3 regions of the Stenotrophomonas sp. YJH_SMC_20 genome follow, and region 3 is predicted to be linked to each of the others. Evidence: predicted binding sites of a transcription regulator. Region 3 holds the regulator's gene; each other region holds the start of a gene.
The links. Region 3 encodes FliA, which starts transcription of late flagellar genes. Its sites were predicted from a motif close to TAAAGTTTNNCNNNCNNNGGCCGATAA; they were not measured.

Region 1 (9,674 bases), on a different contig from region 3:
CAGTGGGGCGGGTGCGGCTGCGGGGCCTTGGGTGCAGGCCCGGCATGGCTGGCCAGCAGTGTGCCTGTTGGGCGCCGGCATCGCGCTGCTGGCGCTGCTGTGGTGGGCAGCATGGCGGGTGGTGGCGTTCAACGCATCGGCTGGCGCGCGAACCGGTAGAGTCGACTGTCGGTAGAGTCGACTGTCAGTCGACTGCTCTTCGCCCCGCGTGCGAAAAATCCCGCGCTGCGCGCGATAGTCGACCAGCGGTCGACTCTACCTGTCCTGTCGTCATCGCTGCAGTGCACGCCGCCCCGGGGCTTCCTGCAGGTCCGCGCTGGCCACCACCACGCGGTTGCGGCCGCTGCGCTTGGCCTCGTACATCGCCGCGTCGGCACGTGCCATCAACCGTTCGTAGTCCGGATGACCATCGTGACCGGCCACGCCGATGCTGGCGGTCAGCTCCAGCACCTGGCCATTGGCTAGTGCTACCGGTGATTGTGCGATCTGCCGGCGCAGGCTCTCGGCGATCACCGAGGCCTGTGACTCGCTGGCGGCCACCAGCACCACCACGAATTCTTCGCCGCCATAGCGGAACAGGTAGTCACTGCCGCGCGTGAGCTGGCCGAGCAGGCCGGCCACATGCTGCAACGCGCGGTCGCCGGCGTCGTGGCCATGGCCGTCATTGATCGCCTTGAAGTGATCCAGGTCGAGCAGCAGCAGCGAGAACGGTGTGCGGTTGCGCGTGGCCAGCTCGATTTCCCGGCGCAGCACGGTGGGCAGGAAGCGGCGGTTGAGCAGGTTGGTCAATGCGTCGCTGCCGGCATCGAGTTCACCGATACGCTCGAACAGCAGCGTCATCAGGGTGCGGATGCTGGCCAGGTCTTCACGGATGGCCGGCAGCACCGCCAGCCGCTGCGCCGGGACATCGTTGCTTGCCTGTTGCAGGTTCCCGTCGATGCGGGCCATCAGCTGGCCGACCTGCTGGGTTTCGCTGCTCTCGCCGAAGCTGGGGATGCCCTTGTGGGTGAACCACAGGCCGAATTCGGAGGTGGCCAGGCTGGCACTGTCGCTACCCTGCACGTGGCCGGCCAACGCGTAGAGCAGGGCGTTTTCCCAGTCCAGCAGCAGTGCACGCTGGCGCTCGCGTTCGGTGCTGACATTCTGCACCAGCGAAAACAGCCGGTAGGCCGCATCGGCACGGGTGGATCGTTCGCGCGCATGGGTGTAGGCCAGGGTCATGCCTTCCATGGCGATGTCCATGATCGCGCTGAGGCAGTCGATGGCGGCGAACGCGGTGGCACTGTCGGGTGCGTCGTCGCGCAGGCGCACGAACAGCTCGTGCTTGAGCACGCGCGCGCCGCGGGTGACCAGGTCGACCGGAATGCCGACCCGGGCATGCACATCGCCGATCACCCGTTGCGAGGCCACGGCACTGGCGATCCTGTCGCGATCAGTGGTCAGCAGTTGCACCAGCCAGCGCTGCATGGCCGGCTGCAGGCGCTGCTTGACCTGGTCGTGGGACAGGAAGCGGCGTGCACGCCCGTCCTGCAGCAGCACTTCGTAAAAGCGCTGTGCCAGCACGGCTGGGGCATCGGTGGCAGCGGCCTTGAGCAGCGCGGTGGCGGCAGGGCCAGCCTGTTGCAGGCAGTGCTGCCAGGCTTCGGCCAGCGGCTGGCTGGCATCGTCCAGTTGCGGTGTTTCCACGTCGATCTCTGACTGCGTACGACAAACCACGGGTATCGGCCGTGGCGGCGTGCGGTTGATGGCGGGTTAGCCGGCCAGTTTACGCGCGGTGCAGCGTTGCACGGTGCGCAAAGCACATCCGTGCCCCTGCGGCAATGAGTGAACGCATTTGAGAATCACTCGCATTGATGGGAGAATGTACGCACGGATCGGGCCGCAGGCGACTGCAGCGACGCTCCGCCTCCCCCTTGTCGTTGCCTCAAGCCCTTTGCCAGAGGCCCCGTTGCCCTGCCAGAAGGTCCAGATCATGTCTCCTGCCGTTGTCCTTTCGCCGCGCCCGCTGGCGCTTGCCGTTGCCGCCCTGCTGGCGGGCAGCGCCCTGACCGCCCAGGCCGGAACCGACGCCACCGATATCGACACGGTGCATGTCACCGCCTCGCAGATTGCCCGCCAGGCGTTGGGTACCTCGACCATCACCGCCGAGGACATCGCCAAGCGCCCGCCGGCCAACGACATCGCCGAACTGCTGCGCACCATGCCGGGCGTCAACCTCACCGGCAACAGCGCCTCGGGCCAGTACGGCAACAACCGCCAGATCGACCTGCGTGGCATGGGCCCGGAGAACACCCTGATCCTGGTCGACGGCAAGCGCGTCGGTGCGCGTGATGCCGTGCGCATGGGCCGCAGCGGTGAGCGCAATACCCGCGGTGACACCAACTGGGTGCCAGCGGAAATGATCGAGCGCATCGAAGTACTGCGCGGCCCGGCGGCGGCGCGCTATGGCTCCGGTGCGTCCGGCGGCGTGGTCAACATCATCACCAAGCGCCCGACCGGCGACCTGACCGGTGCGGTCGACCTGTATGGCCTGGTGCCCGAGCACAGTGCCGAAGGTGGCAGCGAGCGTGTCGGCCTGCAGCTGAGTGGGCCGATGACCGACACCCTGTCGTTCCGCCTGTACGGCAACCTCAACAAGACCGACGCCGACTCACTGGACCTCAACCGCCAGTACGCCACCAACCCGAACGCAGTGCCGCCAGCTGGCCGCGAGGGCGTCAAGAACCGCGACGTCAACGCGCTGCTGCGCTGGGACGTGACCGCCAACCAGGTGGTGGAGTTCGAAGCCGGCACCAGCCGCCAGGGCAACATCTACGCTGGCGATCGCGCGGTCAGCACCACCGGTACCTCGACCGGTGTCGACCTGGCGGCACTGGCCGAAGGCCAAGCGGAAACCAACCGCATGTACCGCAACACCGGCGCGATCACCCATCGCGGTCGCTGGGGCGACGTGACCTCGCGGGTGACCGCCGCGGTGGAAGCGGTGAACAACTCGCGCATCAACGAAGGCCTGGCCGGTGGCCCGGAAGGCAGCTTCAACGGCACCGACTGGTCGACCTCGCGCCTGCGCAACTACCAGCTGGATGGCGAAGTGAGCTTCCCGACCGCGCTGGGCGGCGCAGAGAACATCTGGACGCTCGGCTTTGAATACCTGGACAGCCGCCTGACCGATCCGTATTCGATGAGCCAGTCCAGCAGCAGCGGCGGCGGTATTCCAGGGTTGTCGGCCGACCGTGCGCGGGGCAAGGCCGACGCGCAGACCACGGCGGCGTTCGTGGAAGACAACATCTACCTGGGCGAGCGCTGGATCGTTACCCCGGGCCTGCGCTTCGACCACCACAGCCAGTTCGGCAACAACACCAGCCCCAGCCTCAATGCGCAGTTCCGCATCAACAGCGACTGGGTGGTGAAGGGCGGCATTGCCCGCGCGTTCAAGGCGCCGAACCTGTACCAGTCGAATCCGGACTATCTCTACTACACCCGCGGCAACGGCTGCCCCAATGCGCTGCCGAGCCTGGGCGCTGGTTGCTACATGCGCGGCAACGCGGACCTGAAGGCGGAAACCAGCCTGAACAAGGAACTGGGCATCGAGTGGGCACCGCAGAGCGGCTGGCAGGCGTCGTTGACCTACTTCCACAACGATTACAAGGACAAGATCCAGGCCGGATACACCCAGATCGGGTTGACCGCCGACACCAAGGGCCGCATCTTCCGCTGGGAGAACGCGCCGAAGGCGATCGTGCAGGGGCTGGAAGGCAACCTGGTGATCCCGTTGCTGGGCGAGCAGGGCAGCCGCCTGAAGTGGAGCAACAACTTCACCTACATGGTGGAGAACGAGAACAAGACCACGCGCCAGCCGCTGTCGGTGATTCCGAAGTACACGATCAACACCATGCTGGACTGGCAGGCCACCGACAGGCTGTCGCTGCTGCTGACCGGCACGTTCTACGGCAAGCAGGAACCGGCCACCACCAACATCAACAATGATCCGCGCTGCACCGGCAGCTGCGATGCATCGATCGCGCTGCAGGACCGGGGTGCCTACAACATCTGGGGCGTGAGCGCCCGCTACAGGGTGACCGAGACCGTCAGCTTCGGCTTCGGCGTCAACAACCTGGCCGACAAGCGCCTTTTCCGCGAGGCCAACAGCAGCGATGCCGGCGCGGCGACCTACAACGAGCCGGGCCGCGCATACTGGGCCAGCCTGCGCTTCGGCTTCTGACCGCGGGCGGTCGTCGGTCTGCAGCCCTCGCCGGGCCATGCCCGGAGGGCTCGTGTGGCCTGCAATGTTATAAACATCGTAATAGTCTCCCCCGCCGGCACCGCGTAGCCTGCACCGCATCGCAAAGGAGCTGTTGCCATGGGCCACGACCACGACCACCTGCCATCCCAGATCCGCCACGAGAAACCCCTGTGGTGGGCACTCGGCCTGACCACCACCTTCCTCGTCGTCGAAGTGGTGGGCGCGTTCTGGACCAACAGCCTGGCGCTGCTGTCCGACGCCGCGCACATGGCCACCGATGCGCTGGCGCTGATGATCGCGCTGGTCGCGGTGCGGCTGAGCCGGCGCCCGCCGGATGCGCGCCGCACCTACGGCTATGCACGGCTGGAAGCGTTGGGCGCGATGATCAACGGTGCCATGCTGTTCGTGGTCGCCGCCTACATCCTGTGGGAGGCGGTCGGCCGTTTCCGCGAGCCGCAGGAGATTGCCTCCTCCGGCATGCTGGTGATTGCTGCGGCGGGCCTGGTCATCAACCTGATCTCGATGCGCCTGCTGCAGGCGGGCAGTGGCGAGAGCCTCAACGTGAAGGGCGCCTACCTGGAAGTATGGGCCGACATGCTCGGCTCGGTGGCAGTGATTGCGGGCGCATTGTTGATCAAGTGGACCGGATGGAAACCGATCGACCCGATCCTGGCGGTGCTGATCGGCCTGTGGGTGCTGCCGCGTACCTACGTGCTGATGCGTGAGGCGATCAACGTGCTGCTGGAAGGCGTGCCCAAGGGCATGGATGTGGCCAGGGTGCGCGACAGCCTGGCCGGCCACGCCGCAGTCCTGGACGTGCATGACCTGCACGTGTGGGCGCTGGCTTCAAGCACGCCGGCGCTGACCGCGCACATCGTGATGCGCGACGGCACCGACGCCGATGCATTGCGCCGCGAGCTGGGCGGTCGCCTGCATGATGACTTCGGTATCGAGCACGTGACACTGCAGATTGAAGCGGACCATTGTGGCGAAGCCTGTGGCGGGCCGGCGCCGGCCAAGGGCGGCGGACACGAGGGCCACGAGGGCCACGACCATGGCGAGGACGCGCAGGGCCATCGTGGCCACGTGCATCGTTGAATGAAAATGAAGGCCGCACCGGGGAATGCCCGGTGCGGTCATTCGTCGCGTCGCGAGGCCAGCCGATCCGCCAGCCGGGTCGGTTCCGGCAGCCGGTAACCGCGCAGCGTGCGCTGCACCCAGTCCAGCGCGGTATCGGCACTGACCCGATGGCCACCGGCCACGAACAGCGGCTTGCAGCGCACCTTGCTGCGCAGCACCCAGCCCAGTTGCTCGTCGCCATCCAGCAGCGGTGTATGCGCACCAGCTTCGGCGGCCGGTTCGACGAACCTTCCCACCAGTTTCGATTTCGCCACGCCGATGCTCGGCAGATCGGTGACCACGCCAAGATGCGCGGCGACGCCAAGCCGGCGCGGATGGCTGATGCCGTGGCCATCGACGAACACCAGGTCCGGCGTTCGTGGCAGCAGTGCCAGTGCGGCCAGCAATGCCGGCAGCTCGCGGAAGCTGAGCAGGCCCGGGATATAGGGCATCAGTGTGGGAACCCGCGCGATCTCCTGCGCCACGGGCTGCAGCGTCTTTGCATCCAGCAGCACCGCCGCGGCGCGGGTAATGGCACCGTTGTCCTCGAAGCCGACGTCCAGCCCGGCCAGCCAGCGCACGTCACGGAGCAGGCGGTCCTGGCGTTCCACGCGGGCGGCCAGTTGCAGCTGTTGCGCGCGGGCAGCGGTGACGCTGCCTTCCCAGCGCCCGGGATCGATCACCGTATTCATGGGTCACAGCATCGCACGGGCGGCGCCACGGCCCGGTGAGCGGCGGCCGGGCTACAATGGCGGCCTGCCTATCCTCGCGTTGGAGACCCTGCAGTGACCCGTAGACTCGTACTGTTGCGCCATGGCCAGAGCCAGTGGAACCTGGACAACCGCTTCACCGGTTGGGTCGATGTTGACCTGACCGAGCAGGGGCGTCGCGAAGCGGCCGCCGCCGGTCGCCTGATGCGCGAGGAAGGCCTGCAGTTCGACGTCGCCCATACCTCCGTACTGAAGCGCGCCATCCACACCCTGCAGGGTGCGCTGGCCGAGCTGGAGCAGGACTGGCTGCCGGTGAACAAGTCCTGGCGCCTCAATGAGCGCCACTACGGCGGCCTGCAGGGCCTGGACAAGGCCGAGACCGCGGCCAAGCACGGCGAGGAGCAGGTCAAGGTGTGGCGTCGTTCGTACGACATCCCGCCGCCGCCGATGGAACTGGAAGATCCGGGCCACCCGATCCATGACCGCCGTTACGCCGGTCTGGACCGCAACGCGCTGCCGGGCACCGAGTCGCTGGCCACCACCCTGGATCGCGTGCTGCCGTACTGGCACGACGCCATCGCCCCGCAGCTGAAGGACGGCAAGACCGTGCTGGTCACCGCCCACGGCAACTCGCTGCGCGCGCTGTACAAGTACCTCAACAATGTCTCGCGCGAGGAAATCCTCGAGCTGAACATCCCGACCGGCATCCCGCTGCTGTTCGAACTGAACGATGACCTGACCGTGCAGTCGTTCCGCTACCTGGGCGACCCGGAAGCGGCGCGCAAGGCCGCCGAAGCCGTGGCCAACCAGGGCAAGGCGAAATAAGAAGCAGAAGGCCGGCGCAAGCCGTCCTTCGCTTTTGTAGAGCCGAGCCCACGCTCGGCTGCTTTGGGCTTTTGCCGCACGAAGCATGAACCCGGAACGGAGAGCAGTCGCGCATGGCTCGACTCTACAGAAGGCCGCTCTGTGACCTTTGGCCGGTCCCCAACCTCACGCCCCCGGCTACCCTGTGAAATTACCCGCAGGAGAGCCTCATGAACGTCCGCAACCTGGTCCCGCTGGGCCTGACCATCGCCATCGCTGCTTCGCTGGCGGCCTGTGGCAAGAATGACGCCGCACCGGCGGCCAGCGCCGACGCCAAGCCAGCCTTCGACCTGTCGCAGATCAAGACGCCGCTGATTTCGCTCAACAGCGCTGATCTCGATCCGTCCATCTCCGCCTGTACCGACCTCAATGGCTTCGTCAACAGCAAGTGGCTGAAGGCCAACCCGGTGCCGGGCGATCAGACCACCTGGGGCAGCTTCGAGATTCTGCGCGAGCGCTCGTTGGAAGTGCAGCACGCGCTGGTCCAGCAGGCCGCCGCCAGCCAGGCCAAGGCCGGCTCGGTGGAAGCCAAGATCGGTGACATCTGGAAGACCGGCAACGACGAAGCGAAGATCGAAGCTGCCGGCCTGGCGCCGCTGCAGCCGCAGCTGGACAAGATCACCGCGCTTAACGACACCGCCGCCATCACCCGGTACCTGCGCGACAGCCAGGCCGAAGGCAAGGGCGTGCTGTTCTCGCTGTTCGCCAATGCCGACTACAAGGATTCGGCCAACGTCATCGCCTACGTCGGCCAGGGTGGCCTGGGCCTGCCGGAGAAGGGCTACTACTTCGACGATGCGCAGGCCAAGATCCGCGACGCCTACGTGGCCTATATCGCACAGGTGCTGACCCTGTCCGGCGTGGACGCGGCGCAGGCCGCCGAGCAGGCCAAGGCCGTGATGGCCTTCGAAACCCGCCTGGCCAAGGCCTCGATGTCGCGCATCGAAATGCGTGACCCGGCCAAGCGCTACAACCCGCTCAGCGCGGCTGAGGCCGACAGACTGACCCCGAACTTCAGCTGGACCGCGCTGTTCGACACGCTGAAGGTGCCGGCCGCGCAGAAGTTCTCACTGGCCCAGCCGGGCTTCTTCGGTGAAATGGACAAGATGCTGGCCGACGTGCCGGCCAGCACCTGGCAGGCCTACCTGCGCTTCCACACCATCGACGATGCCGCGCCGTACCTGAGCAGCCAGTTCGAGAAGGCCAACTTCGAGTTCTACGGCACCACCCTGCGTGGCCAGAAGGAAATGCAGCCGCGCTGGAAGCGCGTGCTGGAGTCGGTCAACGGTGGCATGGGCGAAGCCCTGGGCCAGCTGTACGTCGACGCCGTGTTCCCGGCCGAGTCGAAGGTGGCCATGCAGCACCTGGTGGAGAACCTGTCGCAGGCATTGAAGGCGCGGCTGGAGCAGCTGCCGTGGATGGGCGAGGAAACGAAGAAGAAGGCACTGGAAAAGTGGGCCAGCTTCACCCCGAAGATCGGCTACCCGGACAAGTGGCGTGACTGGTCGGGCCTGCAGACCAACGGCGACAGCTACCTGGGCAACATGCAGGCGGCGCGTGCGTTCAACTACCGCTACATGCTGGACAAGATCGGCAAGCCGGTGGACAAGACCGAATGGGGCATGACCCCGCAGACCGTCAACGCGTACTACAACGCCACCAAGAACGAGATCGTGTTCCCGGCAGCGATCCTGCAGGCGCCGTTCTTCGACGCCAAGGCCGATCCGGCGCTGAACTACGGCGGCATCGGTGCGGTCATCGGCCACGAAATGATGCACGGCTACGACGACTCGGGCAGCCAGTTCGCCGCCAACGGCAACTTCGACAACTGGTGGACCGACGCCGACCGCAAGGCCTTCACCGAGCGTACCGACCAGCTGGTCGCGCAGTTCGACGGCTACGAGTCGGTGCCGGGCGTGTTCGTGAAGGGCAAGCTGACCCTGGGCGAGAACATCGGCGACCTGGGCGGCCTGACCGTGGCCTATGACGCGCTGCAGATGGCGCTGAAGGAAGACCCGAAGGCGAATGTCGAGGTCGATGGCCACAGCCAGGACCAGCGCTTCTTCATGAACTGGGCCACGGTGTGGCGCCGCAACTTCACCGATGGTGAGCTGCGCGTCCGCCTGAACACCGATCCGCACGCCCCGGCCAACTTCCGTGCCAACGGTGCGCCGTCGAACATGCCGTCCTATGCCGCTGCATTCCAGTGCAAGGCCGGTGATGCGATGGTGCGTGCCGACGACAAGCGCGTGGTGATCTGGTAATCGATCATCCGTGATGCATGATGCGAAAGGCCCGGCGAATGCCGGGCCTTTTGTTTTCCAGGCCGGCAGCGCAGCGCCGGCTGGTAGAGTCGACTGTTAGTCGACTATCGCGCGCAGCGCGGGATTTTCTCGAGCTGAACGAAGAGCAGTCGACTAACAGTCGACTCTACCGGCGGGTCGTTTCATCGTCGGGAAGATCTCAGGCCAGCGCAGGTTCCCGCGCCAGCATGCGATGGAAGCGCTGCAGCACGTAGGGGTCCACCAGCCCGCCGGACTGCGCTTCGATGATCCGCAAGGCGGTTTCGTGCTCCATGGCGTCGCGATACGGGCGTACGCTGGTCATCGCATCGTAGGCATCGACGATGGTGACGATGCGCGCGCCCAGGGGAATGGTCTCACCGCGTAGCCCGTCGGGATAGCCGCTCCCATCGAACGCCTCGTGATGGGCACGGATCAGCTGCGCGACCGGCGCGG
Region 2 (9,674 bases), on a different contig from region 3:
TTGCGCGAGGTGCTGTCGCAGCAACAGACCGAGCAGCGTGAACTGGCCGAATCGCAGTTCACCGTGCTGCGCCAGCTGGTCAACCGACTGGGCTCGCAGGAGGGCGAGGACAAGCGCTGGCGCGAGCTGGTGCTGGACGTGCGCATGCACGTGGAGTTCATCGGCGTCGAGCTGGATGCGGAAACGCGCCAGCAGGTGGAGATCTACCGTAGTGGCGCGGGCAAGTCCGGTGGCCAGCGCCAGAAACTGGCCACCACCTGCCTGGCGGCAGCGCTGCGCTACCAGCTCGGCGGCGCCGACAGCCAGCTGCCCAGCTACGCGGCGGTCGTGCTCGACGAAGCCTTCGACAAGGCCGACAACGAGTTCACCGCGCTGGCGATGAACATCTTCGACAACTTCGGCTTCCAGATGGTGGTCGCCACCCCGCTGAAGTCGGTGATGACGCTTGAACCGTTCATCGGCGGCGCCTGCTTCGTCGAAATCAGCGGCCGACACGACTCCGGGGTGTTGCTGATCGAGTACGACGAAGAAGGCAAGCGCCTGAAGCTGCCCGAGCGCAGCCGCCAGCAGGCCAACGAACCGGAAGAAGCCGAGGCCTGACCCGGCCGATCGTATGGGGAATGCCGGCCAGCGGCCGGCACACCCATGGGCGGGGTTCACGACCCGGCAGTGCCGGCCGCTGGCCGGCAACCGCTTTCACGAACCGCGGAACGTGTCCCACGCCATCCGCGCGATCAGCACCACCACCAGCCCCACGAACAGCTTGCGGATGAACGGCGTGCCGCCCTTCAGCGCCAGGCGCGTGCCCGCCACCGAACCGATGATGTTGGCGGCCGCCATCGGCAGCGCGAACAGCCACAGGATGTTGCCTGTCGGCACGAAGAACGAGATCGCCGCCACGTTGGTGGCCAGGTTCACCACCTTCGACGCCGCCGACGCACGCAGGAAGTCCAGGCCGAAAAAGCGAACGAACAGGAAGATCAGGAAGCTGCCAGTACCCGGCCCGAAGAATCCATCGTAGAAGCCGATCGCCGCACCGATCGCCAGTGCGATCACCAGCTCGCGGCGGCCGATCTCCTGTGGCCGGTGCAACGCGCCGAAGTCCTTCTTCCACAGCGTGTAGGCCAGCATCGCGATCAGCAGGACCAGCACCAGCGGGCGCACCGCGTCCTTGGGCAGCAGGCTTACCGCAGTGGCCCCGGCGAAGGAGAAGATGAAGGCGGTACCAGCCGCGAACAGTACCGGCTTCCACGGGAAACGCACGTTGCGCGCGTAACGCCAGGCAGCCGCACCGGTACCGAACATCGAACTGAACTTGTTGGTGCCGAACAGCATCGCCGGTGTCTGCTGCGGCAGCACCGTGAACAGTCCCGGCAGCTGCACCAGGCCACCGCCACCGACGGCGGCATCCACAAGACCGGCGATGAAGGCGATCACCACCAGCCACCACAACTCGGGGGGAACCAGTTCCAGCACGGCGATGAATCAAGGTGGGGGCGCGACAGCATACGCCCTTCGCCGATGGATGCTGGCGGCGCCCCGCGCGACAATGCGCGCATGAGCCGAAAACCTGCCGATCCCTGTCCCTGCGGGCTTCCCGCGGAGTACGCCGCCTGCTGTGGCCGTTTCCATGCCGGCGACACCGTCCCCGACGCCGAACGCCTCATGCGTTCGCGCTACAGCGCGTACGTGCGGGGCCTGGCAGGCTACCTGCGCCAGAGCTGGCATCCGGACACGCGTCCGGTCGAGTTGTCGCTGGATGACGCGCCCGGGCAGCGTACGCACTGGCTGGGCCTGACCGTCCATGAGCACACCGTCACCGGCGCTGACAGCGCCGAGGTGAGGTTCACCGCCCGCTACCGGGTAGGCGGCGGCAGCGCGGTGAAGATGACCGAACACAGCCGCTTCCTGCGCATCGACGGTCGCTGGTACTACCTCGACGCAGTCTGAGCCTCAGCCCGCTGTCCGGCGTTCGCCCGGATCTGGTTGCGGCCGCCGTCCTTGGCTGCGTACAGCGCCCGGTCGGCGGCCTTGACCACCGCTGCCGGGCGCGGGTCCACAAGGCTGTCGGCCAGGCCGATGCTCACCGTCACCTGCACCACCGGGCCGCTGCCGCCGCGCCCGCGTTGCTGACGCCCGGCGTCATCGTCGCGGCTGCGGGTGCTGCGGTCGCGCAGCTGCATGCGGGTGTCCTCGATGCTCTGCCGCAAGGCTTCCACGGCATCCATGCAGGCGTCGGCCGGCTGGCCCAGGAACACCACCGCGAACTCCTCGCCGCCGTAGCGGAACGCACGTCCACCGTCACCGACCCGCGCCAGCCGCGAGGCCACCAGGCGCAGCACGTCGTCGCCGGTGTCGTGGCCGTGGGTGTCGTTGAACGATTTGAAGTGGTCCACGTCCACCATCGCGATGCTGTAGGTGCCGCGCGCCCGTTGCAGGGTCTCATTGAAGGCGCGGCGCCCCGGCAAGCCGGTCAGTTCGTCGCGGAACGCCATGTGGAACGACTCCTGCAGCATCGCGCCCAGCATCAGCAGCAGGGCCGCACTGGCCAGCGCAGGCAGCAGCACCGGCTGCAGGAAGACCCTCGGCAGCATCCACCACAGGCACAGCAGCGCCAGCAGCATAGCCGTGTGCAGCGGCCGCGGATGCCGCCATGCCTGCCAACCCAGCGCCGCCGTGGCCAGCAGGAACAGCAGCGCCGGCAGCTGCGCCAGCGCGTTCCAGTCGGCCGGGATCCACGCCCAATGACGGTTCGACAGCAGATCATGCATGCCGCGCGGCTGCTGCGCAGCCAGCAGCAGGAAGATCAGCAATGCCGTACTGCTGGCGACGGAGCGCAACAGCAGGTCGTGCCTGCGCCGCCCACGCTCCGGCCACAACGACAGGCCGGCGAACAGCAACGGCAGCCACGCCGAGATGGCATGGAAGCGCAGCGGTGTCAGCGCGCTGACATGGCCGCTGCGCAGGTAGCCGCCGACATCCTGGTGCAGCATCGCGAACATGACTGCCACCACCAACAGCAGGCAGAGCGCACGCACCTGGTGGTAGAGAAGGGCCAGGCCGGCACCGAGGCAGGCCAGCAGCCAGGGCAGAACGCGTTGGGCCGGACTGGCCACGTCTTCGTTGCCCAACGCCGCCCACAGCACCACGGCAACCAGCACGGCGGGCAGCACGAACAGGTAGTGCGCAGGCTGGCGGAGCGGATGCAGGGGCAATCAGGAATTCCAGCGCGGTGACGACGCGGCCGCAGCATTGCCGTTAGCGGCGTTCGGGGCGGCTTCTTGAATGCGGCAGGCCCATCCATGTGAACGAAGTGACGCCGGACCATGACATCGCACTCACCCGCCGGCACCGATGCTGTCGGCATGGACAGCGTACCCGCCGCCGTCGCTGCCCCGCAGCACGATCTCGCCCACCAGTTCGCACGCGTGCGTGCGCGCAGCATGCAACTGGCCGGCCCACTCAGCGCCGAGGACGCCATGCTGCAGAGCATGGCCGATGCCAGCCCCAGCAAGTGGCACCTGGCCCACACCACCTGGTTCTTCGAACGCTTCGTGCTGGCCGGCTTCCCGGCTGCGCCTGCACATGACCCTGCATGGGACTACCTGTTCAACAGCTACTACAAGAGTATCGGCCCCGCCCATGCCCGGCCGCAGCGCGGCCTCCTCTCACGGCCCTCGCTGCAGCAGGTGCATGACTATCGCCAGCAGGTCGATGCACAGGTGCAGTCGCGGCTATCGGCAGGTGACCTGGACCCACACGCGCTGCACAACCTGCAGCTGGGCCTGCAGCACGAACAACAGCATCAGGAGTTGTTGTTGACCGACATCAAGCACGCGTTCTGGTGCAATCCGCTGCAGCCGGCCTACCGCGAGGACCTGCCCCCCCCCCCTGGCGCTGCCAGTGCACAGGGCTGGATCGAATCACCCGAGCGCATCGTTACCGTCGGCGCTGCATCCTGGCCGCAGCACGCTGCGTTTGCCTACGACAACGAATCGCCGCCGCACCGCGTGCTGCTGCCGGCACATGCTCTGGCCGAACGTCCCGTCAGCAATGCCGAGTACCGTGCTTTCATCGATGCCGGCGGCTACCGCGAACCGCGCTGGTGGCTCAGTGAAGGCTGGGCATTGCGTGAAGCCGAGGACTGGCAGCACCCGCTGTACTGGGATGACACCCTGCAGCGCGAATACACCCTGGGCGGTTGGCGCGAACTGGATCCGCACGCGCCGGTCTGCCATCTCAGCTACTTCGAGGCCGATGCCTGTGCCCGCTGGGCCGGGGCACGCCTGCCCAGCGAGTTCGAGTGGGAGGCCGCCGCCGCGTCTCAGGCGGTGCGGGGCCACTTTGCCGATGACGATCACCTGCACCCGCAGGCGGGGCAGGGCAGCGGCCTGCGCCAGCTGTTCGGTGATGTCTGGGAGTGGACTCACAGCGCGTATGGTGCCTATCCCGGCTACCGCCCTTTCGCGGGCAACCTCGGTGAGTACAACGGCAAGTTCATGTGCGGCCAATGGGTGCTGCGCGGCGGCAGCTGCGTCACGCCACGGGACCATGTGCGCGCCAGCTATCGCAATTTCTTCATGCCGCCGGCGCGCTGGCAGTTCTCCGGACTGCGCCTGGCCAGGGACCTCACATGAGCACCGTGCACGACGCGCTGCAGGCGTTGACCGACCTCACCCCCGGCCGCCAGCAGATCCTCACCGACGTGGTGGCCGGGTTGTCGCGCACACCGCGCCAGCTGCCATCCAAGTATTTCTACGATGCACGCGGCTCACGCCTGTTCGAGCAGATCACGCAGACCTGCGAGTACTACCCCACGCGTACCGAGCTGGCGCTGCTGGCGCGGGTGCTGCCGGACATCGCCCGCAGCGTCGGTCCTCATGTTCATGTGGTGGAGCTGGGCAGCGGCAGTGGCCGCAAGACCGCGCTGCTGCTGGCGGCACTGCAGGACCCCGTGGCCTACACCCCCATCGAGATCTCGCGCGCCGCGCTGCTGTCCAGCATCGACCATCTGGCCCCGGCGCTGCCGGACGTCGAGATGCTGCCGGTCTGTGCCGACTTCACCCGCGCGGTCGCCGTCCCGGCACCGGAACGCGAGCCTGCGCGGCGCCTGTTGTTCTTCCCGGGCTCCACGTTGGGAAATTTCGTCGAAGAGGATGCCGTCGCACTGCTGCGCGCGATGCGCCAGACCATGGGCCGCGATGGCCTGGCCCTGGTCGGCATCGATCTGCACAAGGACCCGGCATTGATCGAAGCCGCCTACAACGATGTGCAGGGCATCACTGCTGCATTCACCCTCAACCTGCTGGCGCGCCTGAACCGCGAGATCGGCAGCGACTTCGATCTGGACGGCTTCCGCCACCGCGCCCGCTACAGCATCGCGCGGCTGCGCATCGAAACCGATCTGGTCAGCCAGCGCGCACAGGACGTCCGTCTGGATGGCCGCACCTTCCACTTCCAGGCCGACGAGCCGATCCGCGTCGAATACAGCCACAAGTACACCGACGACAGCTTCGAAGCGTTGCTGCTGCCAGCGGGCCTGCAGGTCGTGCGGCGCTGGGATGCTGAAAGCCCGGCCTATGGCCTGCGCCTGCTTCGCGCCCTTTAGCCGCCGCCAGCCCGCGCTGCTTCAGGTTCGCCTACGCTGCGCCTAAGATGGCCCTGCAACGGCAACACGGAGGACGCCATGCCCATTCTGACCACGCTCGGCCTGGCGGCCGTGCTCGCCGCGGCACCCGCTTCGACAGCAGCGCCTGCGGCCAGCAGCGATGCCGCTTTCAGCCGCTGCCTGGCCGTCCTGCAATCGACAGCCGCCAGCCAGGGCATCAGTGCCGACCGCTTCAATGGGATTATCGCCGGGCTCACCCCCGATCCCAGCGTGCTCGGCCTGCTCGACGCGCAGCCGGAATTCACCACGCCGATCTGGGACTACCTGGCCGCGCTGGTCGATCGCCAGCGCGTGGACGATGGGCGCGTCCTGCTGCAGCAGCATCGGGCCCTGCTTGATCGGGTGTCGGCCCAGTACGGCGTCGATCCGGCCACCATCGTCGCGGTCTGGGGCGTGGAGAGCGACTACGGCCGTGTGTTCGGCAAGCGCCCGCTGCTGCAGTCGCTGGCCACGCTGTCCTGTGCCGGCCGCCGCCAGCCCTTCTTCCGTGGTGAGCTGCTGGCCCTGCTCAACTTGATCGACCGCGGCGACCTGCAGGCACAGGGGCTCACCGGTTCCTGGGCCGGCGCCTTCGGGCATACGCAGTTCATGCCCAGCACCTATGCACGCATCGCCGTGGACGGTGATGGCGATGGCCGCCGCGATCTGGTCGGCAGCATTCCCGATGCGCTGGCCTCCACCGCCAATTACCTCAAGCGCGCCGGCTGGCGCAGCGGAGAGCCGTGGGGCATGGAAGTGCGTATCCCGCCCGGTTTCGACGCCAGCCAGGCCGGGCGCACCCAGCGTCGGGCGCTGGCCGACTGGCGTGCGCAAGGTGTGACCGCATTGGATGGCAGCGCGTTGGCCCCGGCCAACCTGCCTGCCGACGCGCGCGCGGCCCTGCTGCTGCCGGCGGGCGGCAAGGGCCCGGCGTTGCTGGTGTTCCGCAACTACGACGCGATCTACAGCTACAACGCTGCCGAAAGCTACGCGCTGGCGATCGCCACGCTGGCCGACCAGCTGCGTGGCGGCACGGGCCTGGCCACGGCCTGGCCGACCGATGATCCCGGTATCGGCCGCGATGAGCGCCGCCAGCTGCAGACCCTGCTGCTGGCCCGCGGCCACGACATCGGAAGCGCCGACGGCATGATCGGTACGGCCACGCGTCGCGCCATCCAGGTCGAGCAGCAGCGCCTGGGCTGGGCCAACGCAGATGGGCGCGCGGGACAGCGTATCCTTCGCACTCTGCAGAACGCGCCGCGCACTGCACCGGTGCCCACGCGTTTCATGCTTCCCAGCAACTACAGTGCCGTGCAATCGCCGGCCATACGGAGTCGATCCCACGTGCAGCAGATCCAGGGTGTACGCAGCGGGCAGTACCAGGGGCTCGATGCCTGGCTGGTGGAAACCGGCGACGCCAGCGCGGCCATCAGTGTGTTTGGCGGCCAGCTGCTTTCCTTCGTGCCCAAGGGCCAGCCGGATCTGATGTGGCTGTCCCCCCGGCGCGCCGAACTGCCCACGCCGATCCGCGGAGGCAGCCCCGTCTGCTGGCCGTACTTCGGCCGCCAAGGCCAGGGCAACGACGTGCCCGCCCACGGTTTCGTCCGTACCGTGCCGTGGGAACTGCAACAGGCCCGTCGCCTGGACGACGGCAGCATCGAGCTCACGCTGGCACCCCCGGTGCTGCAGAGCCTGGACCTGCGATTGAGGATGACTGTGCGCGTAGGCCGCCAGTTGACCCAGCGACTGATCACCGAGAACGTCGGCAGTTCCCCTGCCAGCATCACCCAGGCGCTGCACAACTATTTCCGCGTGGGTGATGCCAGCGCGGTGGATGTGGACGGCGTGGACGGACTGGACTATCTGGACAAGTTCGAGAACTATGCGACGCCGCGTCGGCAGCAGGGCGCCTGGACGTTGCGCGATCCCCGTGATCCCGGGCGCAGCGACCGCATCTACACGCAGGCCAAGGGTCACTATGTCCTGCGTGATCCGGTGCTGAAACGCCGCATCGACATCCGTACGGAAGGAAGCCGCTCGCTGGTGGCGTGGAATCCCGGTGCCGAGGCTGCAGCGAAGATGGCAGATGTGGGTGAGGGCTGGCGCGACTACGTCTGCCTGGAAGCGGCCAACGCCGGACCCGACGTGGTGACCCTGCCGCCGGGTGGCAGCCATGTGCTGTCACAGACATTGTCCGCGGCACCGTGGACACCGGTAACCCGGTAACGAATCAACGCAGCAAGGATGTTTTCATGCAGGACGCACAGTGGTGGTACGCCAACAGCAGGCAGAGCGAAGGACCGGTGGACCTGGCCGCCCTGCGTCGCCTGCAGCAGGACGGCACGGTGACGGCACGCACGCTGCTGTGGCGCGAAGGCATGCCCTCGTGGCGCCCCTTGGCGGAGCTGGAACAGGATTCAACGCCCATCGAGATGGCGCCGGCTCCGGATATCGACACAGCCCCACCGGTTGAGGTCGTTGCGCCAAGTGTCGGCGATCCGTCCGATCCGTATCGAGCCCCCGCCGCTGCACCGGATACGGCTGCCGCCGCGGGGCTGGAGGGCGAGATGGCCTTGTACGCCAGCGTGGTCGGCGGCAACTTCCCGATCTATCGCCAGCGCTGGCGACTGGATCAGGGCATTGCCACCGCCAGTGGAACCTGGCACTGGCCGGCCTTCCTGCTCGGCCCGATTTGGATGATGTACCGCAGGATGTACCGCCTGGCGGCAATGTGGGTCGGCCTGCTGCTGCTGATCAGCGTGGTGGAGACCTTGCTGGATGTGCCAGAAGGCGTGTCGCTGGTCATCACCATCGCGCTCAGCGTCACCACCGGCACCTTTGGCAACACCTGGTACCTGGCACACTGCCAACGCCTGATCGCCCAAGCCCGTGCCGTCAGCGGCGGCGATGACGCACGGCTGCGCAGCGAGCTGACCGCACGCGGCGGCACCAGCGTGGTCGCCACACTGGCCGCCATCGTCATCTCGGTGGTGTTGAGCACCGTCGGCGCCGCACTGGCGGGGTAGGACAGGTCAGCGGCCCTGACGCGGCCGCAGCACCAGCAGGCACAGCGCACCGGCCACCAGGCCCCAGAACGCCGAACCGATGCCGGCCAGTGAGACGCCGGAGGCGGTGACCAGGAAGGTGACCAGTGCCGCCTCGCGGTCCTGCTCTACTGCCAGCGCACTGGCCAGGCTGTTGGCGATGGTGCCGAACAACGCGATACCGGCCACGCAGGCCACCAGCTCCTTTGGGAAAGCCGCGAACAGGGCGGCGACGGTGGCACCGAACAGCCCGATGACAATATAGAAAGCCCCAGCGGCCATGGCGGCGGTGTAGCGCCGTGCCGGATCCTCGTGCGCATCACGGCCCATGCAGATCGCGGCCGTGATCGCGGCCAGGTTCAGTGCGTAGGCACCGAACGGCGCCAGCAATGTATTGACCACGCCGATCCAGCCGATCAGCGGCGACACCGGCGCGTCATAGCCGGAGGCACGCATCACTGCCACACCGGGAATGTTCTGCGAGGCCATGGTGACCACGAACAGGGGCAGGGCGATGCCGGCTACCGCAGTCCAGGACAGGGACGGGGTCACCCATTGCGGCACCGCCAGCTGCAGCTGCACCTGCTGTGCGTGCAGCAGGTCACGGCTGGCTGCGACCGCGATGCCGACCAGCAGTGTGGCGATGACCGCATAGCGCGGGAACAAGCGGCGTCCCGCCAGCCAGGTGGCGAACATTGCCAGTGCCAGTACCAGTTGGGAATTCATGGCCACGAACACGTCCAGACCGAAGCGCAGCAGCACGCCGGCCAGCATGCCGGCGGCCAGCGCCATCGGCACCCGCTGCATCAATCGTGCGAACACCCCGGAGAAGCCTGCCAGCATGCCAAGCACCGCAGCGAGCAGGAATGCGCCGGTGGCTTCAGCGAGCGAGTCGCCACCAGCACCGACCACCAGCATCGCCGCGCCCGGTGTCGACCATGCGGTCACCACCGGCACGCGATAGCGCAGCGACAGCCCGATGC
Region 3 (9,674 bases):
CTGCGCATCCGTGAAGTGGCCGACGGCAACAAGGTCGCGATCGTCTCTGCCCCACCTTTGGCACGCGCCTTGTATCGGGAGGGCCAACTCGGAAAGGAAATCCCCGTGAGACTGTATTCGGCCGTCGCCCAGGTCCTGTCCTACGTCTACCAGCTGCGCGCGTGGCGCACTGGCCCGATGCCGGACGCCCCGCACATCCAGGTGGATGAATTCGGCAAGGGAGGCCGCCCGTGAGCGCCCAGCCCTCCACCGGCTTCAACACCCGCCGCGCCCTGGAAATGATCCGCCAGGGTCTTGGCGCGCCGCTGATCGTGCTGGCCCTGCTGGCCATGGTCGTGGTGCCGCTGGCCGCGCCGGTGCTCGATGCGCTGTTCACCTTCAACATTGCCATCTCGCTGATGGTGCTGCTGGCGGTGGTCTACGTGAAGCGCCCGCTGGACTTCACCATCTTCCCGATCGTGCTGCTGATCACCACCATGCTGCGGCTGGCGCTGAACGTGGCCTCCACCCGCGTGATCCTGCTCAACGGCCAGAACGGCCACGATGCCGCGGGCAAGGTCATCGCCGCCTTCGGCGAATTCGTGATCGGCGGCAACTACGCGGTGGGCATCGTGGTGTTCGCGATCCTCACCATCATCAACTTCGTGGTGATCACCAAGGGCGCCGGCCGGGTCTCGGAAGTGACCGCGCGCTTCATCCTCGACGCGATGCCCGGCAAGCAGATGGCGATCGACGCCGACCTCAACGCCGGTTTGCTGACGCGTGAAGAAGCCAAGCTGCGCCGCGAAGAAGTCCGCGAGGAAGCCGACTTCTACGGTGCGATGGACGGTGCTAGCAAGTTCATCCGCGGCGACGCCATCGCCGGCATCCTGATCCTGTTCATCAACATGCTCGGCGGCCTGGCCGTGGGTGTGCTGCAGCATGGCATGCCCTTCGGTGAAGCCGCTGCCACCTACACCCTGTTGTCGATCGGTGACGGCCTGGTGGCCCAGCTGCCGGCGCTGCTGGTCTCCAGTGCGGTGGCGATGCTGGTCACCCGCGCCTCGCGCTCGCAGGACATGGCCCAGGCCATGACCGGCCAGGTGTTTGGCCAATACCGGGCGCTGGCGATCACCGCCGGCATCATCGGCCTGGTGGGCCTGGTGCCGGGCATGCCCAACGTCGCTTTCCTGACGCTGGCGTCGATCCTCGGCTTCATTGCCTGGAAGCTGTACCGCAAGACCCAGGCCCCGGCCGCCGATGCCGCCGCAACGGGCAAGGACCCGGCGGCGCTCAGCGCCCTCGGCCGCCCGGCCGCGCCGGCGCCCACCGCCGAACTGAGCTGGGACGAACTGCGCCCGGTCGATCCGCTGGGCCTGGAGGTCGGCTACCGGCTGATTCCGCTGGTGGACAGCAACCAGGGCGGCGAACTGATGGCGCGCATCAAGGGCGTGCGCCGCAAGCTGACCCAGGATGTCGGCTTCCTGATTCCATCGGTACACATCCGCGACAACCTGGAACTGCCCGCCAACGGCTACCGCGTGCTGGTGCACGGCGTGCCGGTGGCCACCGCCGAGATCCACCCCGACCGCGAGCTCGCGCTGGACCCGGGCAGCGCGCTTGGCACGCTGGAAGGCATCGCCGGCAAGGACCCCGCGTTCGGCCTAGATGCCACCTGGATCCAACCGCACCAGCGTGCTCAGGCCGAAACGCTGGGCTACACGGTGGTCGACCCGGCCACCGTGGTCGCCACCCACCTTTCGCACCTGATCCGCGAGCACGCACCTGAGTTGCTCGGCCATGAGGAAGTGCAACACCTGCTGGCCAACCTGGCCAAGAGCGCGCCCAAGCTCGTCGAAGATCTGACGCCGAAGGCGCTGCCGCTGTCGGCGGTGGTGCGCGTGCTGCAGAACCTGCTGGTCGAGCGCATTCCGATCCGCCAGCTGCGCAAGATCGCCGAGGCACTGGTCGAACATGCGCCCAGCAGCCAGGACCCGGCCGTGCTGACCGCCGCCGTGCGCACCGCCTTGGGCCGCTTCATCGTGCAGGAGATCGCCGGAATGTCGGCGGAGCTGCCGGTGTTCACCCTCAACCCGCAATTGGAACGTGTCTTGCAGGAGTCCACGCAGGGCAACGGCGCCGCGCTGGAACCCGGACTCGCTGAGCGACTGCACCAGAGCCTGGCCGAATGTGTCAGCAAGCAGGAAGCCCGCAACGAGCCCGCGGTCGTGCTGGTACCTGGCCCGGTGCGAGCCGCGCTGGCACGCCTGGTCCGCCACAGCGTTCCGTCGCTGTCGGTCCTGGCCTACAGCGAGGTGCCGGAGGACAAGCGCCTGAAGCTGGTCGGAACGATCAGCTGACGCCGCCCGCCGACGCGCCAGAAAACAGACACCACCTTCGAACCAACGCAACAGACAGATACCAAGGGGAACCCGCACCGTGCAGACCACCGACCACCCGAGTTCCCCGGCCGCCACTCCGCCGTCTTCGCCTCGTGACCACAGCATGAAAATCAAACGATTCGTCGCCGCCGACATGCGTTCGGCCATGAACCTGGTGCGCAAGGAACATGGTCCTGATGCCGTGATCCTGTCCAACCGCCGGATCGAGGAAGGCATCGAGATCGTCGCCGCCGCCAACTACGATGAAAGCGCCGTGCAGCGTGCGCTGGAAGCCTCGCGCCGCGAGGTGGCGCCGCCGCCGGCGCCCAAGCCGCGCAACGCCGCCGATGCGGTGATCGCCGCCGTCACCCGCCGTCGCAGCGCCACCCCGGCACCGGAGCCGGTCGCCGCCACCACCTCGGCGGTGGCCGCCCTCGCCCGCGCCGCGGTCGGCGCCACCGGCCGCACCCTGGACAGCGCCGACGAGATCGTGCCGACCCGCGGCAGCACCGGCTTTGCGGCCACCCTCGCGCGTGCCGCCGTCAACGAACCGGCGCTGCCGGAACAGATCTTCGCGCCGTTCGCCGAGGCCATCGTTGCACCGGCCGCCGCCGTGCCGGCCAACCGCGCCCGCTTCCAGATCGATCCGCCGCACGAGGCGCATCACGAAAGCGTGGCGCCGGCCGTGCAGCCGCCGCCGCTGCCGACCGCTGCCGTCGCCGACGCGCAGCCGGCCAGCGCCGCCAGCGAACCGGCGTTGGCCGATGCCATTGTCGAAACCGCGCCGGCCCCCACCCTGGCTCCGGCTCCGGTGCTGACGGTGGTCGCCCAGGACGACGCCGAGATCCGCCAGTTGCGCCAGGAAGTGGCCGGCATGCGCCAGGTGATCGAGCGCGAGATGAACCGCTTCACCGACGAGCGCCTGCGCGGCTGCCCGGTGCGCGCCACCGCGTTGGACCTGATGGACGAATATGGCTTCGATGCCGGCCTGGCCCGCGACGTGGCCATGCAGATCCCGCTGGAGACCGAAGCCCATCGTGGCCGCGGCCTGATGCTGGGGCTGATCTCGCGCAAGCTTCCGATCGCCCCGGTCGACCCGCTGGAAGAAGGCGGCGTGATCGCCCTGGTCGGCCCGACCGGCGCCGGCAAGACCACCACCATCGCCAAGCTGGCCTCGCGATTCGCCGAGAAGCACGCGCCGCGTGACGTCGCCCTGGTCACCACCGATACCGCCCGCATCGGCGCCCGCGAGCAGCTCTACGGCTACGGCCGCCAGCTCGGCATCGCGGTGCACGAGGCCAACAGCGGCACCGACCTGGACCAGCTGCTGGAACGCCTGAAGGACTACAAGCTGGTGCTGATCGACACCGCCGGGCTGGGCCCGCGCGACCGCGCGCTGGCCGCCCAGCTGCAGTGGCTGCGTGCCGCCCGCCAGGTGCGCACCCTGCTGGTGCTGCCGGCCAATACCAGCTTCGGCGACATGGACGAGGTGGTCCGCCGCTTCGGCGCCGCCAACCTGCAGGGTCTGGTGCTGAGCAAGCTGGACGAGACCGGCCGCTTCGGCAACGCCCTGTCGGTGGCGGTGGACCACGCCCTGCCGATCACCTGGGTGACCGATGGCCAGGACGTCCCGGAGGACCTGCATAGGGCCAGTGCAGCCAATCTCGTACTTCGCCTTGAAGATTTGCGCCGAGCGGCCGATATGCCCTGCAACCCGGAGTTGAACCATGCCGTCGCGTGAGTACGCCAAGCTGACCAAGACCTTCCCGCTGTCGGCCACCCGCAGCGAGCCGCTCGGCCCTGTGCGCACCATCGCGGTGACCGGCGGCAAGGGCGGCGTGGGCAAGACCAACGTCTCGGCCAACCTGGCTGTGGCGCTGGCGGGCATGGGCAAGCGCACGCTGCTGCTGGACGCCGACCTGGGCCTGGCCAACATCGACGTGATCCTGGGCTTGAACCCCACCTTTACGCTGGCCGACCTGGTGGCCGGCCGCTGCTCGCTGGACGACGTCATCGTCGAAGGCCCGAACGGCGTGCTGGTGGTCCCGGCCGCGTCCGGTCGCCGCCACATGGCCGAGCTGGCCCCGGCCGAGCACGTCGGCCTGGTCAACGTGTTCTCCGAACTGGAACGCGAGCTGGACATCATGGTGGTGGACACCGCCGCCGGCATCACCGATGGCGTGCTGACCTTCTGCCAGGCCGCGCAGGACACCGTGGTGGTGGTCTGTGACGAACCGGCCTCGATCACCGACGCCTACGCACTGATCAAGGTGCTGTCGCGCGAGCGCGGCGTGGACCGCATCCAGGTGGTGGCCAACATGGTGCGCGACCCCAACGAGGGCCGCGTGCTGTACGAAAAGCTGACCCGCGTGTGCGAGAAGTTCCTCGCCGATGTCTCGCTGAACTACCTGGGCTGCGTGCCGCAGGACGACTGGCTGCGCCTGTCGGTGCAGCGCCAGCAACCGGTGGTGAAGGCCTACCCGTCCAGCCCGGCCGCGCTGGCGATCACCGAGATCGCGCGCCGCACCGCACGCTGGCAGGCGCCGACCGAACCGCGTGGCGGCGTCGAGTTCTTCCTCGAGCGCATTCTCAAGCAGCGCGGGGTGGCCGCATGAAAGGCGCAGCCCAGTACCGGGAGGTCCAGCGCTCGGCGGCCAACGAGGTCATCTCCCAGCACTCGGACCTGGTGCGGCGCATCGCCCACCACCTGGCCGCACGCCTGCCGGCGAGCGTGGAGGTGGACGACCTGATCCAGGCCGGCATGATGGGGCTGATCGAAGCGTCGCGCAGCTACGACGCCGACCAGGGCGCCTCGTTCGAGACCTACGCCTCGATCCGCATCCGCGGTTCGATGATCGACGAGATCCGCCGTGGCGACTGGGTGCCGCGCTCGGTGCATCGCCGCGCACGCGACGCCGCTGCCACCATCCGCCGCCTGGAACAGAGCACCGGCCGTGCCGCCAGCGCCACCGAAGTGGCCGCCGCGATGGAGATGCCGCTGCCCGAATACCTGCGGCTGATGGAAGACGCCGCGCGTGGCCAGGTGCTGAGCCTGGAGTCACGCATCGAGGACCAGGGCGAGCTGGATACCGTCGCCCAGGGCGGCCCGACGCCGCAGCAGGTGCTGGAGCGCGGCGAGTTCGGCCGCGAGCTGGGCAAGGCCATCGGCCACCTGCCCGAGCGCGAACAGCTGGTGCTCTCGCTCTATTACGAGCAGGAACTGAACCTGAAGGAGATCGGCGCGGTGCTCGGCGTGAGCGAGTCGCGGGTCTGCCAGATACACGGCCAGGCCGTGCTGCGCCTGCGTGGACGATTGAAGATTTTCGAGGCGGCCGACGCCGGCCTGGAAGAGTGAACATGCCCGAGGCGGCTGCCCCCGGCCACCCGGAATGAACAACAAAGGAACTCTGCTTTGAACAAGAACATGCGCATCCTGATCGTCGACGACTTCTCGACCATGCGTCGCATCGTCAAGAACCTGCTGGGCGATCTTGGCTTCACCAATACCGCCGAAGCCGAGGACGGGCATGCCGCGCTGTCGCTGCTGCAGAGCCAGTCGTTCGATTTCGTCGTCACCGACTGGAACATGCCGGTGATGACCGGCATCGAGCTGCTCAAGGCGATCCGCGCCGATGCCAAGCTGAAGACCCTGCCAGTGCTGATGGTCACTGCCGAAGCCAAGCGCGAACAGATCATCGAAGCCGCCCAGAACGGCGTGAACGGCTACATCATCAAGCCCTTCACCGCGCAGACGCTGGAAGAAAAGCTCGGCAAGATCTTCGAACGCCTGGCGGCCAGCGCCTGATGGATACCACGGTCGACAAGAACGCCCTGGCCCTGCGCCTGCAGGAAGCCCTGGACGCACTGGAGTCCGGTGACGAAGCTGCCTGGCGGCAACGCATCGACGGACTGGTCGCGCTGCGCACGCAGCCGATGATGAGCGGCCTGTCGCGGCTGGCCCGCGAGCTGGGACAGGCGCTGGGTGAACTGCCGACCGTGCCCAGCGAGGCCGGTGAGCTGGATGACGCCTGCGCGCGCCTGGACCACGTGGTGGCGATGACCGAACAGGCCACCCACCGCACCTTGGACCTGGCCGAGGAATGCCGCAGCCTGACCGAACAGCTGCGTGCCGAAGGCCTGCAGCCAGGCCAGGACGCGCAGCTCGAGCGCATCCGCCACAACCTGACCGAGATCGCCCTGACCCAGAGCTACCAGGACCTGACCGGGCAGATCATCCGTCGCGTGGTCGGCATCGTCCGCCGCGTGCACGAGGGCTTCGGCGCACTCGGCCTGCCGCCGGAACAGCATCGCACCGACCCGGCACTGGCCGGGCCGGCACTGAAGGGACTGGACCGCCACGCGGTCTCGCAGAACGACGCCGACGACCTGTTGTCGGATCTGGGGCTGTAAGCATGAGCGCGGTATCCGACGACATCACTGCCGATTTCATCATCGAGGCGCAGGAGATCCTGGACCGCCTCGGCGAACAGCTGGTGTCGCTGGAGCAGGCACCGCAGGACAGCGACCAGCTCAATGCGGTGTTCCGCGGCTACCACACGCTCAAGGGCGGCGCCGGCTTCCTCGGCGTCACTGCCATGGTCGAGCTGTGCCACGCCGCTGAGGAGGCGCTGGGCGCGGCGCGCGCCGGCCAGGCCGTGCTGCAGGCCCACCACTTCGACGCGGCCCAGCAATCACTGGATTACCTGCAGTCGATGCTGGACGCCGTGTCGTCCGGCACCGAGCCGGGCTATGCGCCGCCGGACCTGATCGCCCAGTTCGACGTGCACGGGGGTGCCGTGGCTGCGCCCGCCGCCGCCGCAGCACCCGCCGCGGGGGGCAGCGACCTGATCACCGACGACGAATTCGAGGCGCTGCTCGACCAGCTGCACGGTGGCAATGCTCCGACTGCGATCGCGCCGGCAAAAAAAGCCGACGACGGCCTGATCAGCGAGGACGAGTTCGAAGCCCTGCTCGACCAGTTGCACGGTGGCGCCGCACCGGGTGCCAAGCCTGCTGCAGTCCTGGCACCGGCGCCGGCGCCCGCGCCGCGCCCGGTCGCTGCACCGGCACCCGTGGCCAAGCCGGCGGCCAAGCCGCTGGCCGAGGCCGAACACACGGTGCGCGTTGATACCAAACGCCTGGACGCGATCGTCAACCTGATCGGCGAACTGGTGCTGTCGCGCAATCGGCTCAAGACCCTGCGTGCACGCCTGCGCGATGAAGAGCTGGACCGCGCCGTGTCGACGCTGGATATCGCCACCGCGCGCCTGCAATCGGCGGTGATGCGCACCCGCATGCAGCCGGTGGGCAAGGTGTTCTCGCGGTTCCCCAAGGTCGCCCGCGACGTTGCCCGCTCGCTGAAGAAGGAAGTGGACCTGGAGCTGATCGGTGCCGAGACCGAGCTCGACCGCAACCTGGTCGAGGCCCTGGCCGACCCGCTGGTGCACCTGGTCCGCAACGCCATCGACCATGGCGTGGAAATGCCCGACCTGCGCGAAGCACAAGGCAAGCCGCGGATGGGCCATGTACGCCTGTCGGCGCAGCAGGAAGGCGACTACGTCAGCATCGAGGTGCAGGACGATGGCGCCGGCATCGACCCGGAGAAGCTGCGCGCCAAGGCGCGCGAGAAGGGCCTGATCGATCCGGAAGCCGCCGCCCGCCTGAGCAGCGAGGAGTGCCTGCACCTGGTGTTCCTGCCGGGCTTCTCGACCAAGCAGCAGGTCACCGATATCTCCGGCCGTGGCGTCGGCATGGACGTGGTGCAGTCGCGCATCCGCGAACTGAGCGGCCAGATCCAGATCCAGTCGGAACTGGGTCGTGGCAGCCGCTTCCTGATCCGCGTGCCGCTCACCCTGGCGATCCTGCCGACCCTGCTGGTGCAGGCCGGCGAGGACGTCTACGCGCTACCCCTGGCACGCGTGATGGAAGTGCTGCACGCGCCGCGCACCTCGCTGGGCTGGTTCGATGGCCGCGCCGTGCTTGATCGCCGCTCGCACACCCTGCCGCTGGTCGACCTGCGCCAGTGGCTGGATGTGACACCGGCCGCGTCAACCCTGCTGACCATCGTGGTGCTGCAGGCCGGCGAAGCCCGCTTCGGGCTGGTCGTGGACCAGGTGCGCGGGCGTGAGGAAGTGGTCATCAAGCCACTGCCGAAGGCCCTGCGCGGCCTGCGCGGTTATGCCGGTGCAACCTTGATCGGCGATGGTCGCATGGCCCTGATCCTGGACGTGGACGGGCTGCGTTGAACCCCGCCAGGGCCATGCCCGGCAACCCGAAAAACTGTGACTACCGTCTGTACGCGATCTACCGGTGTCTCAAGTCCCATTCATACACGCCGATACCGGAACCATGGATAGACTCAGCCTCATTGGACTCTTTCTCGCCCTGGCCTCGCTGGTCGGCGGCAGCATCCTCAAGGGCGCCGGCCTGGCGTCGTTGTGGTCGCCTGCGGCGTTCGTGATCGTCATCGTCGGCACCGTCGCCGCGATCCTGCTGCATACCTCGCCGGCGGTGTTCAAGCATGCGTTCAAGATCGTGCGCTGGGTCGTACGCCCGCCACACAGCGATCGCCGTGAACTGATCCAGCAGATCGTCGAGTGGAGCAACATCGCCCGCCGCCAGGGCCTGCTGGGCCTGGAATCGCAGGTGGAAGCGCAGCAGGACCCGTTCCTGCGCAAGGGCCTGCAGCTTCTGGTGGACGGCGTCGAGCCCGAATCGATGCGGCACATGCTGGAAATCGAACTGGGCAGCCAGGAACACCAGGACCAGGCCGGCGCCAAGGTCTTCGAAGCGATGGGCATCTACGCCCCGACCCTCGGCATCATCGGCGCCGTGCTCGGCCTGATCGCGGTGATGAAGAACCTGGCCGACCCGAGCAAGCTCGGCCACGGCATCGCCGCCGCGTTCACCGCCACCATCTACGGCATCGCCTCGGCCAACCTGCTGTTCCTGCCGGTGGCTGCCAAGCTCAAGAGTGTGATCTCGCACAACACCCGCGACCGCGAAATGGTCATTGAAGGGCTGATCTCGATCGCCCAGGGCGAGAACCCGCGCAACATCGAAACCAACCTTTCCGGCTTCCTGCACTGACATGGCCCGCCGCAAGCACCACGAAGAGCACGCCAACCATGAAGCATGGGCGATCCCCTATGCCGACCTGATGACGCTGCTGCTCGCCTTCTTCGTGGTCATGTACGCGATCTCCTCGGTCAACGAGGGCAAGTACCGGATCATGGCCGACGCGCTCACCGATGCCTTCGGTGGCGCACCGCGCACCATCAACCCGGTGCAGGTGGGGAACAAGCAGGTGCAGGG

Region 1: the regulator FliA is predicted to act here: its motif matches at 1,719-1,745, upstream of AC5P6A_RS00930 (GGDEF domain-containing protein).
Region 2: the regulator FliA is predicted to act here: its motif matches at 3,259-3,285, upstream of AC5P6A_RS20830 (GGDEF domain-containing protein).

Annotation. Positions count from the first base shown of each region.
Region 1 is NZ_JCAFRG010000001.1:201,709-211,382, reverse strand. It holds gene AC5P6A_RS00935 (MFS transporter) at 1-175, shown strand, start outside; gene AC5P6A_RS00930 (GGDEF domain-containing protein) at 271-1,686, opposite strand; gene AC5P6A_RS00925 (TonB-dependent siderophore receptor) at 1,973-4,222, shown strand; gene AC5P6A_RS00920 (cation diffusion facilitator family transporter) at 4,361-5,341, shown strand; gene nfi (deoxyribonuclease V) at 5,380-6,054, opposite strand; gene gpmA (2,3-diphosphoglycerate-dependent phosphoglycerate mutase) at 6,148-6,897, shown strand; gene AC5P6A_RS00905 (M13 family metallopeptidase) at 7,107-9,200, shown strand; gene AC5P6A_RS00900 (HD-GYP domain-containing protein) at 9,400-9,674, opposite strand, start outside.
Region 2 is NZ_JCAFRG010000018.1:11,531-21,204, forward strand. It holds gene AC5P6A_RS20815 (ATP-binding protein) at 1-600, shown strand, start outside; gene AC5P6A_RS20820 (sulfite exporter TauE/SafE family protein) at 697-1,476, opposite strand; gene AC5P6A_RS20825 (YchJ family protein) at 1,558-1,950, shown strand; gene AC5P6A_RS20830 (GGDEF domain-containing protein) at 1,932-3,215, opposite strand; gene egtB (ergothioneine biosynthesis protein EgtB) at 3,366-4,637, shown strand; gene egtD (L-histidine N(alpha)-methyltransferase) at 4,634-5,608, shown strand; gene AC5P6A_RS20845 (lytic murein transglycosylase) at 5,687-7,873, shown strand; gene AC5P6A_RS20850 (DUF2628 domain-containing protein) at 7,900-8,673, shown strand; gene AC5P6A_RS20855 (benzoate/H(+) symporter BenE family transporter) at 8,680-9,674, opposite strand, start outside.
Region 3 is NZ_JCAFRG010000002.1:7,556-17,229, reverse strand. It holds gene flhB (flagellar biosynthesis protein FlhB) at 1-234, shown strand, start outside; gene flhA (flagellar biosynthesis protein FlhA) at 279-2,339, shown strand; gene flhF (flagellar biosynthesis GTPase FlhF) at 2,485-4,101, shown strand; gene AC5P6A_RS03405 (MinD/ParA family ATP-binding protein) at 4,088-4,975, shown strand; gene AC5P6A_RS03400 (RNA polymerase sigma factor FliA) at 4,972-5,715, shown strand; gene cheY (chemotaxis response regulator CheY) at 5,773-6,165, shown strand; gene AC5P6A_RS03390 (protein phosphatase CheZ) at 6,165-6,770, shown strand; gene AC5P6A_RS03385 (chemotaxis protein CheA) at 6,773-8,605, shown strand; gene AC5P6A_RS03380 (flagellar motor protein) at 8,709-9,449, shown strand; gene motD (flagellar motor protein MotD) at 9,451-9,674, shown strand, end outside.